Regions from separate parts of the Arthrobacter sp. G119Y2 genome, predicted to be linked through region 1. Evidence: predicted binding sites of a transcription regulator. Region 1 holds the regulator's gene; the other holds the start of a gene.
The links. The regulator HrcA, encoded in region 1, represses chaperone genes, less so after heat shock. The targets are predictions, from matches to a motif close to TTNGCACTCGNNNNNNNCGAGTGCNAA.
Positions count from the first base shown of each region.

Region 1 (7,797 bases):
CCAGCGGCCCAGCGCGGAATTCAGGACGGCAAGGGCAGCAGGCCCCGCGGTTGATGAACGCATCACGTGCGGGCCCAGGCGAACAGCCACGGCTCCGCCGCCGCGCAGCAGCTCCACTTCCGAAGCGCTGATTCCGCCCTCCGGCCCCACGACCACCGCAATGCTCAGCGGCCGGTCCCCTGCGCGCCGGCGCGCCTCGGTGACCGCCGGAACCAGGGCGCCGTCGGCCTCCTCATGCAGCACCAGCACCAGGTCAATCCCGGCAAGCCGGCGCGCCAGCGCCTTCGACTCCGCGAGCTCTTCCACCGAAGGCACGGCTGAACGCCGGGACTGCTTGGCGGCGGCGGTGACAATGCCCTGCCATTTCGCCTGCCCCTTGGCGGCCTTGTCCGCACGCCAGCGGACAATGCTGCGCTCGGACTGCCAGGGGATGACCCTGTCCACGCCGAGCTCCGTTGCCGCTTCGACGGCCTGCTCGTCGCGGCCGCCCTTCGCCAGGGCCTGGACCAGTATCAGGGTTTCGGCCGCTCCGTCCTCTTCGGTGACGGCTTCCACGCTAACTTCCAGCCGCGCAGGCGAGGCAGCTGACACAGTTCCAGTTAGCCGCAGCCCCGCGCCGTCCACGATGTCCACCGGCTCGCCCGGGGCGAGGCGTTTCACGGCAACAGCGTGGTGGGCCTCCGGCCCCTCGATTACCAGCACGGATCCGGGCACCGCGGCGCGCACGGCCCCGGGATCACCGAAGAAGATGGGGTTGGTCATGGCTAGAGGTTGCCCAGGCGGTCCCGCAGCCTGGCGAAGACACCGGAACCGCTGCCGGCCAGGCGTCCCTCTGCGTATTCCTCGCCGCGCAGCTGGGCCAGCTTGCGGAGGAGCTCTTCCTGCTCTGCGTCCAGCTTCTGCGGGGTTTCAACGTGCAGATGAACCAGCAGGTCTCCGCGGCCGTAGCCGCGCAGGTGAGTGACGCCAAGCCCTTTGAGGGTGGTGATCTCGCCCGACTGGGTGCCGGCCTTGACGGTGATCTCGCGGTCGCCGTCGAACGTCTCGAAGTTGATCGAGGAGCCCAGGGCGGCTGCGGTCATGGGAACCGTCAGAGTGGCATGCAGGTCATCACCTTCGCGGACGAAGGTGGGATCTGCATTGACCCGGATCTCCACGTACAAATCGCCCTGGGGCCCGCCGGCGGTTCCGGCTTCGCCCTGGCCGCTGAGCTGGATCCGCGTGCCGGTGGCAACTCCGGCGGGGATCTTGATGTTCAGGGTGCGGCGGCTGCGGACGCGGCCCTCGCCGGCGCACTCGTGGCAGGGGTCCGGAATGACCGAGCCGAAGCCCTGGCAGGAGCCGCAGGGAGCGCTGGTCATGACCTGGCCCAGGATGGACCGGACGGCGCGCTGCACCTGGCCGGTGCCGTGGCAGATGTCGCAGGTCCGCGGGGAGGTGCCGGGCTGGCAGCAGCTGCCGTCGCAGGTCGGGCAGGTGACGGCGGTGTCGACGTCGATCTTCTTGTTGGTGCCGAAAACGGCATCCTTGAGGTCGATCCGCACGTTGATCAGGGCGTCCTGGCCGCGGCGGGTGCGCGAGGCCGGTCCCCGGCCGCCGCCCGCTCCGGCTCCGCCGAAGAAGGTGTCGAAAATGTCCTGGAAGCCAAAGCCCTGGCCGCCGAACCCGGCACCGCCGCCGAAGCCGTTGTCGTTGCCGTTTTCATTGCCGGTGGTGTCGTAGATGCGGCGTTTCTGCGGGTCCGCCAGCACCTCGTAGGCGTGGGTCACAGCCTTGAATTCGTCCTGCGCTCCGGGAGCGGAGTTGACGTCCGGGTGCAGCTTTCGGGCCAGCTTCCGGTACGCCTTCTTGATTTCTTCGCCCGTGGCGTCGCGTCCAACGCCCAGGACCTGGTAGTGATCGCTCACTCGTGCACATCGCTTCCTGTAATTGCAGTTTCCGCTTCTGCGGTGTTCTCTTCGCTTCGAAGACTTCCGCCGGTGGCCGGCCGCCCTCCGGCGGGCCGGCCACCGGCGACTGCTGCTGTATTGTCTAACGTTTTTCTAGTTGTTCAGTATCCGGGAAAGGTAGCGGGCCACGGCACGGACAGTCGCCATGGTGTTGGGATAGTCCATGCGGGTTGGACCCAGCACACCCACCTTCGCCGAGGAATCCGGTCCGTAGCCGGTGGCCACCACTGATGCCTCCGACAAGGAACCGTGGGGGTTTTCGCGTCCGATCCGGACGGAAACACCCCGGGCGTCCTGCTCCATTTCGGACAACAACCGAAGCATGACCACTTGTTCCTCAAGTGCCTCGAGGATCGGGCCGATCGTCAGGGGAAAGTCTACGGTGGACCGGGCCAGGTTGGCGGTTCCCGCCATCACCATGCGGTCCTCGCGGTTAATTCCGGCCAGCTGCTCGAGGCAGCGGGCCAGTGCCCCGGCGTTGCGCCGCTTCTGCGCCGGAACCGTTGCCAGGCACTCGGCGAGCTGCCCGGTGATACGCGTCAGCGGGGTCCCGCCCAGCGCGGCGAGGAAATGCTGCCGCAGCTCCAGGAGGTCCTGTTCCGCGACCTGGTCCGGCATCGTGATGACGCGCTGCTCCACCCGGCCGGTGGTTGAGATCAGGACGACCAGCACCTGGGCAGGTGCGAGCAGGACAAACTCGATGTGCCGCACGCGTGCGTTCCCCAGATGCGGATACTGCACAACGGCCACCTGGTTGGTCAGCTGCGACAGCAGGCGGACGGTCCGTTCCATCACGTCGTCGAGGTCTTCGGCGCCCTCCAGCAGGGTCTGGATTGCCCTTCGCTCGGCCGCCGAGAGCGGCTTCACGTCCGAAATCCGGTCGACAAACAGCCGGTAGCCCTTGTCGGTGGGGATGCGGCCGGCTGAAGTGTGGGGAGCAACAATCAGCCCCTCTTCTTCAAGGGCCGCCATGTCGTTGCGGATGGTTGCGCTGGAGACGCCGAGCTGGTGCCTCTCCACGAGGGCCTTGGAGCCAACGGGTTCGCGCGAATGGACATAGTCCTCAACAATGGCCCGGAGCACCTCGAGTCTGCGTGGTTCACTCATGGTTTTCCCTCCCTCGCTGATGGCCGTATGTTCTGTGTGCCCGGAGCGTTCCCGGTTAGCACTCACCATGCCTAAGTGCTAAGTCTAATACGGATCGGGGTCGTTGCTAGCATTGAGTGGCCCGTGCCGCACTGCTGCCGGACGTGCACTTGCCGGCTGCAGCGGACCAACCAAAGCGAGGAAAACACCAGTGTCCAACTTTTCGTGGGGGCCGCAGGACATCAGTGCTCCGGCCCGGAAAACACTTCCCAAAGTCGGAGCCGAGGCGGGCCTGGTGCTCGAAGACGTGCAGAGCGGCTGGGTCGGAGCGGTGGTGCGGGTGGAGAAGTCCGGCGGACTGCATCTGATGGTGCTGGAGGACCGCCGGGGGAAAACCAAGTCCTTCGAACTGGGTTTCGGCTTCCTGCTCGACGGCGAACCGGTGGAAGTGGTGCCCGCCGTCAAGGCCGCGGCACCTGCGTCGCGGCGAACGGCGTCGGGTTCCCTTCGGGTGGACAACGTGCGGGCGCGCACGGCACGGGCGAGCCGCATCTGGGTGGAAGGCAAGCACGACGCCGAACTGGTGGAGAAGGTGTGGGGCGACGACCTCCGTGTGGAGGGCATCGTCGTCGAACCCCTGCACGGGGTGGATGACCTGTACGCTGCCGTGCGGGACTTCAATCCGGGCCCGGGGCGACGGCTGGGAATACTGGTGGACCATCTGGTGGCCGGTTCCAAGGAGTCCCGCATTGCCGCCGAGGCCATGAAACATCCGGGTGCGCGCGGAAACGTGCTCATCGTGGGGCACCCGTACGTGGACGTGTGGCAGGCCATCAAACCGCAGACCATCGGCCTCTCCGCCTGGCCGGTTGTCCCCCGGAACGAAGACTGGAAAACGGGCATCCTCAAAGGCCTGGGCTGGCCGCACCGGGACCACACGGACGTGGCCGTGGGGTGGAAGAAACTGCTGGGCGCAGTCACCTCATACGCCGATCTCGAGCCCTCCCTGCTGGGCCGGGTGGAGGAAGTGATCGACTTCCTGACCGTTCCGTAGCGACCCGCGCACGGCCCCGCGTGCCGGGACGGAGCCCGGTTGCCAGTAACCTAGATGAGATGTAGGGCAGTAAACCGAACCGACCAGGCGTCCAGAGTCACAAAGGAAACAGCAGTGTCGAACATTCGTCAGAACCACCACCCCCAGTCCGACGACCGGGGTTCCGGCGCTCGTCCCGCCTATCAGGGCGCTCCGGCCACTGCCCTGCCCCTGACTGCCTCCGAGGACCGGCAGTGGGCCACGATGGCCCACTTCGGCGGCATCCTGGGGTTCATTCCGTCCCTGATCATTTACCTGGTCTTCCGTGACCGCGGCCCGTTCACCGCGCAGGAATCCAAGGAAGCGCTGAACTTCACCCTCCCTCCCACCATCATTGCCCTGGTGGCCTGGCTGCTGTCCTTCATTCCCGGAATCGGCTGGGTCTTCGCCATCCTGAACGCCCTGCTCTGGGTTGCCATTGCCGTTTCCTCGGTTGTCGCCGGCATCGAGGTCAACCGCGGGCGCCCCTACCGGTACCGGCTGAACCTGCGCCGCATCCAGTAACCCTCCGCAGACACACAAAGGACCCCGGGCCGGCGCTGCTGCCGCCCCGGGGTCCTTTGTTCTGCATTATCCCTGGCTGTTGCCTGGTTAAGCGGTTGCCTTCAGCTCCCGCCGGATCCGTCTAGTCCGGGAGCAGGCGGCGCACGACGGCGTCTGCGAGCAGGCGGCCCTTCGTCGTGAGCAGCACACGGCCGGTGAGTGCAGCCTTCGGGTCCACCAGTCCGTCAGCCATGAGCCCGGCGACGGCGAGCCGGCCGGAGTCCTTCAGCCGGGACAGCTCCAGGCCCTCGGCGAGCCGGGTGCGCAGCATGACATCTTCCACGTACCGGGTTTCGGCGTCGAGCGTCTCGCGTCCCACCGCCGGTGATTCCCCCGCCGCAAGCCGCTGGGCGTAGGCGGTGGGGTGCTTGGCGTTCCACCAGCGCACGCCGCCGGCATGCGAATGCGCGCCGGGGCCGATGCCCCACCAGTCGTCGCTGCGCCAGTAGGCCAGGTTGTGCCGGCACTGGTCGGCGGGGGTCCGGGACCAGTTGCTCACCTCGTACCAGGACAGTCCGGCCGCCGTCATCATTTCGTCGGCCATGAGGTATTTGTCCGCGTGGTCGTCGTCGTCGATCGGCGGCACTTCGCCGCGCCGCATGCGCGCCGCCAGCTTGGTGCCGTCCTCGATGATCAGCGCGTACGCCGAGATGTGGTCCGGTTCGTAGCTCAGCGCCTCGCGGACGGAGACTTCCCAGTCCGCCAGGGACTCCCCCGGCGTGCCGTAGATGAGGTCAACGCTCACCTTCAGGCCGGCGTCGCGCGCCCATTTCACGGCTTCGGGAACGCGCGACGGCGTGTGGGTGCGGTCCAGGACCGCCAGCACGTGCGGAACGGCCGACTGCATGCCGAAGGAGACGCGGGTGAAGCCGGCGTCGGCCAGCAGCTGCAGCGAGGCCGGGGTAACCGAATCGGGGTTGGCCTCGGTGGTGACCTCGGCTCCCGGCTCCAGCCCCCACATGTCCACGGCGGTTTTCAGGATCCCGGCGAGATCCTCCGCGGGCAGCAGGGTGGGGGTGCCGCCGCCGAAAAAGACGGTGCCCATCTTCCGGTCCGGGAGCCCCGAGGCCTTCAGCGCGCGGGCAGCGAAGCGCACTTCCTGCTCCGCCGTGCCACCGTAGGCCGCCTGGGAGGCGCCGCCGCCGAGCTCGGTGGCGGTGTAGGTGTTGAAGTCGCAGTACCCGCAGCGGACGGAGCAGAACGGAATGTGGACGTAGAGCCCGAACTTCCGGTTCTCCGCTCCTTCCCCCGCCTGGGCGGGCAGCAGTCCGTCAGCGGGTGCCGGATCCCCGAGGGGCAGTGCACTGGGTGTCACTTCTTGGATTTGTCCTTGGATTCGTCGGAGGAAAGCGCTGCCACGAAGGCTTCCTGGGGGACCTCAACGCGGCCCACCATCTTCATGCGCTTCTTGCCTTCCTTTTGCTTTTCGAGCAGCTTGCGCTTGCGGCTGATGTCGCCGCCGTAGCACTTGGCCAGCACGTCCTTGCGGATGGCGCGGATGGATTCGCGGGCAATGATGCGGGAGCCGATGGCCGCCTGGATGGGCACCTCGAACTGCTGGCGCGGAATCAGCTCGCGGAGCTTGCCGGTCATCATCACGCCGTAGGAGTACGCCTTGTCCTTATGCGTGATGGAGCTGAACGCATCCACCTGTTCGCCCTGGAGCAGGATGTCCACCTTGACCAGGTCGGCAACCTGTTCGCCGTCGGCCTTCCAGTCCAGCGAGGCGTAGCCGCGGGTCTTGGATTTGAGGATGTCGAAGAAGTCGAAAACAATCTCGGCCAGCGGCAGGCGGTACCGGATTTCCACCCGGTCCTCGGAGAGATAGTCCATGCCGCCCAGGACTCCGCGGCGGGCCTGGCACAGCTCCATGATGGCGCCCACAAACTCGTTCGGCGCCAGGATCGTGGCCGAGACCATCGGCTCGCGGACCTCTTTGATCTTGCCTTCGGGGTACTCGCTGGGGTTGGTCACCGTGACCACCTTCTTGTCCTCGAGCGTCACCTCGTACTCCACGTTGGGTGCGGTGGAGATCAGGTCAAGGTTGTACTCGCGCTCGAGCCGTTCGCGGGTGATTTCCAGGTGCAGCAGGCCCAGGAAACCCACCCGGAAGCCGAAGCCCAGCGCAGCGGACGTCTCGGGTTCGTACACCAGCGCGGCGTCATTGAGCATCAGCTTTTCCAGCGCGTCGCGCAGTACCGGATAGTCGGCGCCGTCGATGGGGTACAGCCCGGAGAACACCATCGGTTTCGGATCGGCGTAGCCTTCGAGGGACTTCTCTGCCGGCTTGGCCAGGTTGGTGACGGTGTCGCCAACCTTGGACAGGCGCACGTCCTTCACACCGGTGATGAGATAGCCGACTTCGCCGACTCCCAGTCCCTTGGAGGGGGTGGGCTCCGGCGAGCTGACCCCGATTTCCAGGAGTTCGTGGCTGGCCCGGGTGGACATCATCTGGATGCGTTCCCGGGGCGAGAGCTTGCCGTCCACCACGCGCACGTACGTAACGACGCCGCGGTAGGTGTCATACACGGAGTCGAAGATCATGGCCCGGGCGGGAGCGTCGGGGTCGCCCACCGGTGCCGGAATCTCGCGGACAATCTGGTCCAGCAGGGCTTCAACGCCCACGCCGGTCTTGCCGGAGACCCTCAGGACGTCCGCCGGATCGCCGCCGATCAGCTTCGCCAGTTCCTCGGCGTACTTCTCGGGCTGCGCTGCCGGAAGGTCGATCTTGTTCAGGACGGGGATGATCGTCAGATCGTTTTCCATCGCCAGGTACAGGTTGGCCAGTGTCTGCGCCTCGATCCCCTGGGCGGCGTCCACCAGGAGCACTGCACCTTCGCAGGCGGCCAGGGAGCGGGAGACCTCGTAGGTGAAGTCAACGTGGCCCGGGGTGTCGATCATGTTCAGGGCGTAGGACTCGCCGTCGAGTTCCCACGGCATGCGAACCGCCTGGGACTTGATGGTGATGCCGCGCTCACGCTCGATATCCATCCGGTCCAGGTACTGGGCCTTCATGTTCCGATGCTCAACGACGCCGGTGGACTGGAGCATGCGGTCGGCCAGGGTGGACTTGCCGTGGTCGATGTGGGCGATGATGCAGAAGTTTCTGATGATCGCCGGATCCGT
Region 1 is NZ_JBBPFS010000005.1:321,937-329,733, reverse strand. It holds gene WKB88_RS13275 (16S rRNA (uracil(1498)-N(3))-methyltransferase) at 1-762, opposite strand, end outside; gene dnaJ (molecular chaperone DnaJ) at 765-1,907, opposite strand; gene hrcA (heat-inducible transcriptional repressor HrcA) at 2,043-3,056, opposite strand; gene WKB88_RS13260 (DUF3097 domain-containing protein) at 3,247-4,089, shown strand; gene WKB88_RS13255 (DUF4870 domain-containing protein) at 4,213-4,632, shown strand; gene hemW (radical SAM family heme chaperone HemW) at 4,754-5,986, opposite strand; gene lepA (translation elongation factor 4) at 5,983-7,797, opposite strand, start outside.

Region 2 (7,797 bases), on a different contig from region 1:
TGAAACAGTGTGTCCGTCGAACCTCTCGGTCCGCGGGACAGCCGGCTCGCCGGTGGTGTGGTCCCGGCCGCAGGGCCGGAACCACGGGGCTGCTAGAAGCCGCCCATACCGCCCATGCCGCCCATTTCGTCGCCGCCGCCCATTGCCGGTGCTGCCTTTTCAGGCTTGTCGGCAACTACTGCTTCGGTGGTCAGGAACAGGCCGGCAATGGAGGCTGCGTTCTGCAGAGCAGAGCGGGTCACCTTTACCGGGTCGTTGACGCCGGCAGCCAGCAGGTCTTCGTACTCGCCGGTTGCAGCGTTCAGGCCGAAGCCCTCGGGCAGGCCGCGGACCTTGTCGACGACGACGCCCGGCTCCATGCCGGCGTTGAAGGCGATCTGCTTCAGCGGAGCGTCGATGGCAACGCGCACGATGTTTGCACCCGTGGCTTCGTCACCCTCGAGGTTGAGGTTTGCGAAGGCCTTCAGGCCGGCCTGAATGAGGGCAACGCCGCCGCCGGCGACAATGCCTTCTTCAACCGCAGCCTTGGCGTTGCGGACAGCGTCCTCAATGCGGTGCTTGCGTTCCTTCAGCTCAACCTCGGTGGCTGCACCGGCCTTGATGACTGCAACGCCGCCGGCCAGCTTGGCCAGGCGCTCCTGCAGCTTCTCGCGGTCGTAGTCCGAGTCGGAGTTCTCGATCTCGGCACGGATCTGGTTGACGCGGCCCGCAATTTCCTCGGGATCGCCGGCGCCTTCCACGATCGTGGTCTCGTCCTTGGTGACAACAACCTTGCGTGCCTTGCCCAGCAGGTCCAGCGTGGCGTTTTCCAGCTTCAGGCCGACTTCCTCGGCAATAACCTGGCCGCCGGTGAGGATGGCGATGTCTGCGAGCTGGGCCTTGCGGCGGTCGCCGAAGCCCGGGGCCTTGACGGCAACGGACTTGAACGTGCCGCGGATCTTGTTAACAACCAGCGTTGCCAGGGCTTCGCCCTCAACGTCTTCGGCGATGATCAGCAGCGGCTTGCCGGACTGCATGACCTTCTCCAGAACGGCAACGAGGTCCTTCACGTTGGAGATCTTGGAGTTCACGATCAGGATGTACGGATCCTCAAGGACCGTTTCCTGGCGCTCGGCGTCGGTCACGAAGTAACCGGAGATGTAGCCCTTGTCGAAGCGCATGCCTTCGGTGAGCTCAAGCTCGAGGCCAAAGGTGTTGGACTCTTCGACCGTGATGACGCCTTCCTTGCCGACCTTGTCCAGGGCCTCCGCGATCAGGTCGCCGATCTGCTGGTCACCGGCGGAGATGGAAGCCGTAGCGGCGATCTGCTCCTTGGTTTCGATCTCCTTGGCAGAGGCCAGCAGCTCGGCCGTGACGGCCTCGACTGCCTTCTCGATGCCGCGCTTCAGGCTCAGCGGGTCGGCGCCGGCAGCAACGTTGCGCAGGCCTTCCTTCACCAGTGCCTGGGCCAGGACGGTTGCCGTGGTGGTGCCGTCGCCGGCAACATCGTCAGTCTTCTTGGCAACTTCCTTGACCAGCTCGGCGCCGATCTTTTCGTAGGGATCGTCGAGCTCGATCTCCTTGGCGATGGAAACGCCGTCGTTGGTGATTGTGGGGGCGCCCCACTTCTTCTCAAGGACCACGTTGCGGCCACGCGGGCCCAGGGTGACCTTCACGGCGTCGGCGAGGATGTTCAATCCGCGCTCAAGGCCACGGCGTGCCTCTTCGTCAAATGCAATGATCTTGGCCATAACGGCTTTCGTCCTTCCGGAACAGTCATGCTGGGTGCTTAGATGTTGCATTCCAGACTGCGGTGCCCGCGACGGACGGGCCGTGAGGGTGCGATCTCTTTACGCACCCGCAGGCCCTCACCTCAGTGGCTTGCTGTTTCACTCAACGCCGACCGCATTTAGCAGTCATACGGCAAGAGTGCTAACTCAATAATTAGCACTCTCACACACTGAGTGCAAGCGATCACGACTCTCCGACGTCCGGGTCACAGGCAACATTCCCCGGGTGCCGCCCATCCCTGGAGATCCCCTGACACACCAAACGGCGGCATCCCGGGAGCGGTTGCCGCCGTTGGGGTTCGCGCAGGTGCCAAAAGCGCCGCTAAACGGCTCGCACATCCTCCGCCTGGGGGCCTTTCTGGCCTTCACCAATTTCAAATTCCACCCGCTGGCCTTCTTCGAGGGTGCGGTACCCCGAGGCCTGGATGGCGGACCAGTGCACGAAAACGTCCGTTTGGGCCTCATCCAGCGTGATGAATCCGTAGCCTTTTTCCCCGTTGAACCATTTGACGATCCCCTGCGCCATGTGCATTTCTCCAACCTTGTTTGCTCGTGCGTTCCGCCAACGTGGTCGTGGCGGAGCGGACCGGCGCACAGGCGGTCCGGGTACAGCGGATACATGCTTGCTTCGGACCGGCGTCGCACGGCTGGCACTCACTTTAGCCAGCGTGATGCAGCTCACATTTACTGCGGCAGGATCGTTATGGAGTTTTTACGTTCGGGCAGTATTCCCGGCTACTGGAATCCCGGGCCGGGAACTACGGTCACCAGATTGAAGTCGGCAGATTCGGCGAGCGTGGGGATCCCCAGAGTTCGTGAGAGCTCCTGGGCATTCGGCAGCTGCTCGGCACCGTTGTAGAAGATGATCGACGTCTGGAGCGGCGTTCCGCCCCAGTTAGCGACCTGCGCGGTGGCCCAGCCGTCGCCCGCAATCCGCGCGGAAAGATTCGCGCCGAGCCCTCCGATCCCGCTGGCATTAAGCACCACCACGGGCTGGCTGCGGTCCACTGCGGCTTCGGGGGTGGGCGACGGCTCGGGCGTCGGGGAATCGCTCGGCTCGGGCGTTGGCGACGGCTCGGGCGTCTCCGACGGCGCCGGCTCCGCTGACTCGGTCGGGGCAAGCTCGGCTTCGGTGGGCTCGGGTTCCGGGGTAACCGCCGGCTGGGACGAGTCGGACACCGGTGCCGGGGCAGCGCCGTCCTGCCCGATGCCCAGCCGCGGCAGGACAAAGAAGGCCGCGAGGCCCAGGATCAGGGCCAGCACTCCGACGGTAATGATCAGGCCAAGGCTGCCGGACCGCGACGGAATCAGCCGTTCGCGGTGAACGCCCTGGCGTGATGACGTCTCGGGAACCTTGTCAAACTCATCCCGGGGGTATTTGCTCATGGTGAGGTATCAGTCCTTGGTATCAGGTGGCGCCGGTTAGACGTCAGAGCCTGAACGACGGGCGGTGCGCGCGCGCTGACGGGTTGTACGTAGTCTACGCAGTCTCTTGACCAGCATCGGGTCGTGAGCCAGGGCATCCTCGGTGTCGATCAGAGCGTTCAGCACCTGGTAGTAGCGGGTGGCGGACATGCCGAACAGCTCCCTGATGGCCTGTTCCTTCGCCCCGGCGTATTTCCACCAGGCCCGCTCCAGTGCGAGCATCTGCTGTTCCTGTTCCCCGAGCGGACTGTCGGGGTCAACCGTGCCGTCCAACGAGAAGGCTTCGGTTGTTTCGGCCACAGGATGCTCCCAGATCGGTTGTCGGTTTCCCTCTCTATGCTAGTTGGGAAATAACAGGCTTGTCATTCGGCGGGCTTTCTCCGCTGAACGCCGGGGCTCCCCCGGCCGCTCCCCCAGCCGCTCCCCCAGCCGCAGGCCCGGCTGCCCGCACCGCCGGATGTGGGAAACAGCACCGGGGGAACGCCGTTGTGGGCTATGGTCTGATGCTATGTTTGCGAAGCTCGGAACCCGGACGGTGGCAGCACTGCTGCTGGTTGCCTTCACCTTTGCCGGGGCGTCGTGTTCAAACTTTCCAGCAGATCCGGAGGGGACACTGGACCGTGTCACGGGCGGCACCCTTCGGGTGGGTGTGTCCCACTCCCCGCCGGCCACGGACGTTGGCGGGGCTGAACCGGCGGGCACGGAAGCCGACCTGGCCCGGGATTTCGCCGAGTCCCTGGATGCCGGTGTTGAATGGGTCGAGGGCGGCGAAGAGTACCTTATGGAGGCCCTCAAGCAAGGTGACCTGGACCTGGTGATCGGCGGGCTGACCGAGTCAACCCCATGGACCGGCAAAGCGGCGGTGACACGGCCCTATGCCGAGAGCACGAACCGCTGGGGAGACTCAGAGAAACATGTACTGGCGGCGCCGCTGGGCGAAAACGCGTTCCTTTCACGCCTTGAACAATTCCTGGCCGACAGGGAGGCCGGCAAATGACCAGGCAGCAGGGACGGACCGAACTGCCCCAAGAGCAATCTGACGCACTTCGCCGCGCCGTGCGGCTGGAGTGGATAACCATCGGTTTCCTTGCGGTCACCGTGACTGCCGTCTTCCTGGTCATGGGCAACTCCCAGGCCATGCGGGCAGCCTGGATCGAGGACATGCTCTCCTTCATCCCGCCGCTGGCCTTCCTGCTCGCCGTCCGCCTCGTGGCCCGGCCGCCGGGCACCCGCTACCCGTACGGCTATCACCGTTCCATCGGCGTCGCCCATCTGGTGGCGGCCGTGGCGCTGACTGTCATGGGGTCCTTTCTCATCTATGAGTCGGCGACGGGGTTGATGAAAGGCGAGCATCCGCCGATCGGCACAGTAGAAATGTTCGGAAGCCAGATTTGGCTGGGCTGGCTGATGATGGCAGTAATGGCGGTGACCACCATCCCTCCGGTGATCGTCGGTCGAATCAAGATCCGCCTCGCACGGCAGCTCCACAACAAGGTCCTGTATGCGGACGCCGACATGAACAAAGCCGATTGGATGACCGCGGTGGGTTCCATCGTCGGGGTCGCGGGAATCGGGCTCGGTTTCTGGTGGGCTGATGCAGCCGCCGCCCTCTTCATCGCCCTGAGCATCCTTCGCGACGGGCTGCGCAACATGCGCGGGGCGGTCACCGACCTCGTGGACACGGCGGCTACCACCTTCGATGAAGCGGAGCCGCACCCGCTGGCGGAAGAAGTGACGGGCTATCTGCACGGGCTGCCGTGGGTGGAGGCAGCCGGGGTGCGGATGCGCGACCAGGGCCAGGTCTTCCATGTCGAAGCCTTCGTGGTGCCCGTCAAGGGCACGCCCCTGTCACTGTCCCGGCTGGCGGAGGCACGCGAGGGCTGCGCCGGCATCGATTGGAAGCTGGCCGACACGGTGGTGGTTCCCGTGCAGAACCTGCCGGAGGAACTCGGAGGCCGCAGCGGCGTGCATCAGTCGGGCAGCGAGGAATGACGCGCAAATACTTCCGGACCTAGGGTGGAAACGTGAGCTCTAATGATCCGACACTCTTTTCACTGCCATCCGCCGCCGAGGGACCCAAGTCCGGCTCCGGCTCCGGCACGGAGGGAGAACCGTTCCCTTTCGCGGCTCCGGCGCCGCTGACAGACTTCATGGCACCGGATTGGGCCAGGGCCCTGGCCCCGGCCGCCCCGGAACTGCACCGAATCGCAGGATTCCTTGAGGAGGAGCGCCGCTCCGGCTTTCCCGTGCTGCCCGCTCCGGGCCATATTCTCCGGGCGTTTTCCCGCCCGCTTGCTGACGTCAAGGTCCTGCTGATTGGCCAGGATCCCTACCCGACTCCCGGCCACGCCGTCGGTTTGTCCTTCTCGGTGGACCGCGGCGTGCGCCCGCTACCGCGGAGCCTGAACAACATCTACAAGGAACTCGACGCAGACCTGGGCATCCCCCCGTGCCCGCACGGCGATCTCAGTGCCTGGTCCGACCAGGGTGTCCTGCTGCTGAACCGGGTCATGACGGTCCGCGCCGGCAGCGCCGGGTCGCACCGGAGGCGCGGCTGGGAGCAGATCACCGAACTGGCTGTCCGCGCCGTGGCCGGCCGCCGCTCTTCCGACGGCAGCCCCGTCCCTTTGGTGGCTGTCCTCTGGGGCAATGATGCGCGGTCCATCGTTCCGCTGCTGGAAGGCACACCCCGGATTGAATCGGCCCATCCGAGCCCGCTTTCCGCGTCGCGCGGGTTCTTCGGCTCCCGCCCTTTCAGCCGCACCAATGAGCTGCTGCAGGAGCAGGGAGCACAGCCGGTGGACTGGCGGCTGGACGCGATACGGTAGGAGAAACCCTTTACCGAGGAGACCAACCCGCATGCCTGACCCTTCCGTGCCCGCCGAGAAGCCCGCGCAGGACGTGCCCCGCCGGGCCCGCCCGCTGCTAACCCTCGAGGTCCTGCGGCGGGAACAGCTGACGCCTCACATGGTGCGCATTTATGCCGGCGGTCCGAACTTCGGGAGTTTCACCGCCAACGGCTGCGCCGACGCCTACTGCAAAATCTGGTTTGGCCCGGACGGCAAACCGCTGGACGGGACGTCCGACCTCGAGTCCCTTCGGAGTTCCTTTCCCCGGGAGGAATGGCCGGTGTCGCGCACCTACACGGTCCGCAGCGTGAACCCTGCAGCCCGCGAGCTGGCCATTGATTTTGTGGTGCACGGGGACGAAGGCCTGGCCGGCCCGTGGGCCGCACAGGCTAGAGCCGGTGAAGCACTGACGTTCTCGGGGCCAGGGGGTGCCTTCAATCCCGACCCCGACGCCGGCTGGTATCTGTTCGCTGCCGATGAATCCGCCCTGCCCGCCACGGCTGCGGCGCTGGAGGCCCTGCCGGTCTCCGCCGTCGGGCAGGTGTTCCTGGAGGTGGGCGGTCCCGAGGACCGCCAGCCGCTCACGGCGCCGGAAGGCATCTCCGTGACCTGGCTGTACCGGGGGGACACGCCGGCGGGAAACACCGGCATGCTGGCGGCAGCCGTCTCGGCCGCGCCTTGGCCAAGCAACGACGTTCAGGTCTTCGCGCACGGCGAGCGGGAGGCAATGAAGGCCCTGCGGGATGTCTTCTTCACGATGCGCGGACTGGAACGCCGGCAGGTGTCGCTGTCCGGATACTGGGCTGCGGGGCGCACAGAAGACGCATTCCAGGCAGAAAAAAAGACCCCGGTCGGCAAAATCCTCTAGATTCTTGCCGTCCGGGGCCTTTCCGCCGGCTGCCTACCGGCGCCGGTTCCGGCGGTCATTGCCGGACAGGTTTCGCGTCAGGGGCCGGGCGAGGTTGTCGCCGAACACCACGCCGCCGGCAATCGCCAGGATCACCGTCAGCGCATTGAAGATTCCGACGGCGCCGGCGGTGAAGTCGTCAGTACCGATACTCAGGCCGTACATGGCGCGGAAGATGCTCAGCCCGGGGAACAGGAAGAGCACTGCCGGAACAGCAACGATCAGCTGCGGCGCCCCCATTCGAAGCGCGATCATCCGTGCCACCATGCCGATGAAAATGGCAGCGACGGCCGGCGTGAGCCGGGGGCCAACGCCCACCATTTCCGACAGCTGGAACACCAGGAAGCCCGCCGCTCCGGTCAGGACGGTGGGCAGCACCAGATTCATCGGAGACTGTTCCACCACGCAGATCGTGCCCAGCGCCACGGCCAGCAGCAGCATGGTCACCGCAAAGGGGTACTGCGAGGCGGCAACGTTGGTCACGTCCAGCCTCGGCATGCCCGCCAGTGCCCCCACAACAAGCGCGACGGCGATGCCTGCCACCAGCGCTCCGAAGGTCAGGAACGCTGACAGGAAACGTCCCGAAGCAGTAACCGGGAACCCGTTGATCGCATCCTGCACGGCAGAGACCAGCCGGCCCGTCGGCAGGAGCAGCAGGATCCCGCCGGCCACCACAATGCCCGGAGAGATCGGCACGTCGAAGGACCAGAACAGCATGGCGATGGCGGTGACGACAAAGCCGCTGGCAGCGGTGCTGAAGAAGTCCGGCACCCGCCAGCGTCCCAGCAGCCGCTGCAGGAGACTGACCAGGACGGTACTGAGGAAAGCCACCAGCGAAGCCAGCGGT
Region 2 is NZ_JBBPFS010000009.1:95,080-102,876, forward strand. It holds gene groL (chaperonin GroEL) at 93-1,730, opposite strand; gene WKB88_RS16720 (cold-shock protein) at 2,092-2,295, opposite strand; gene WKB88_RS16725 (LytR C-terminal domain-containing protein) at 2,505-3,155, opposite strand; gene WKB88_RS16730 (DUF3263 domain-containing protein) at 3,192-3,494, opposite strand; gene WKB88_RS16735 (transporter substrate-binding domain-containing protein) at 3,703-4,191, shown strand; gene WKB88_RS16740 (cation diffusion facilitator family transporter) at 4,188-5,186, shown strand; gene WKB88_RS16745 (uracil-DNA glycosylase) at 5,219-6,022, shown strand; gene WKB88_RS16750 (siderophore-interacting protein) at 6,054-6,911, shown strand; gene WKB88_RS16755 (threonine/serine exporter family protein) at 6,945-7,797, opposite strand, start outside.
Region 2: a site for HrcA is predicted at 1,889-1,915, ahead of groL (chaperonin GroEL). Genes of this name have one in related genera too.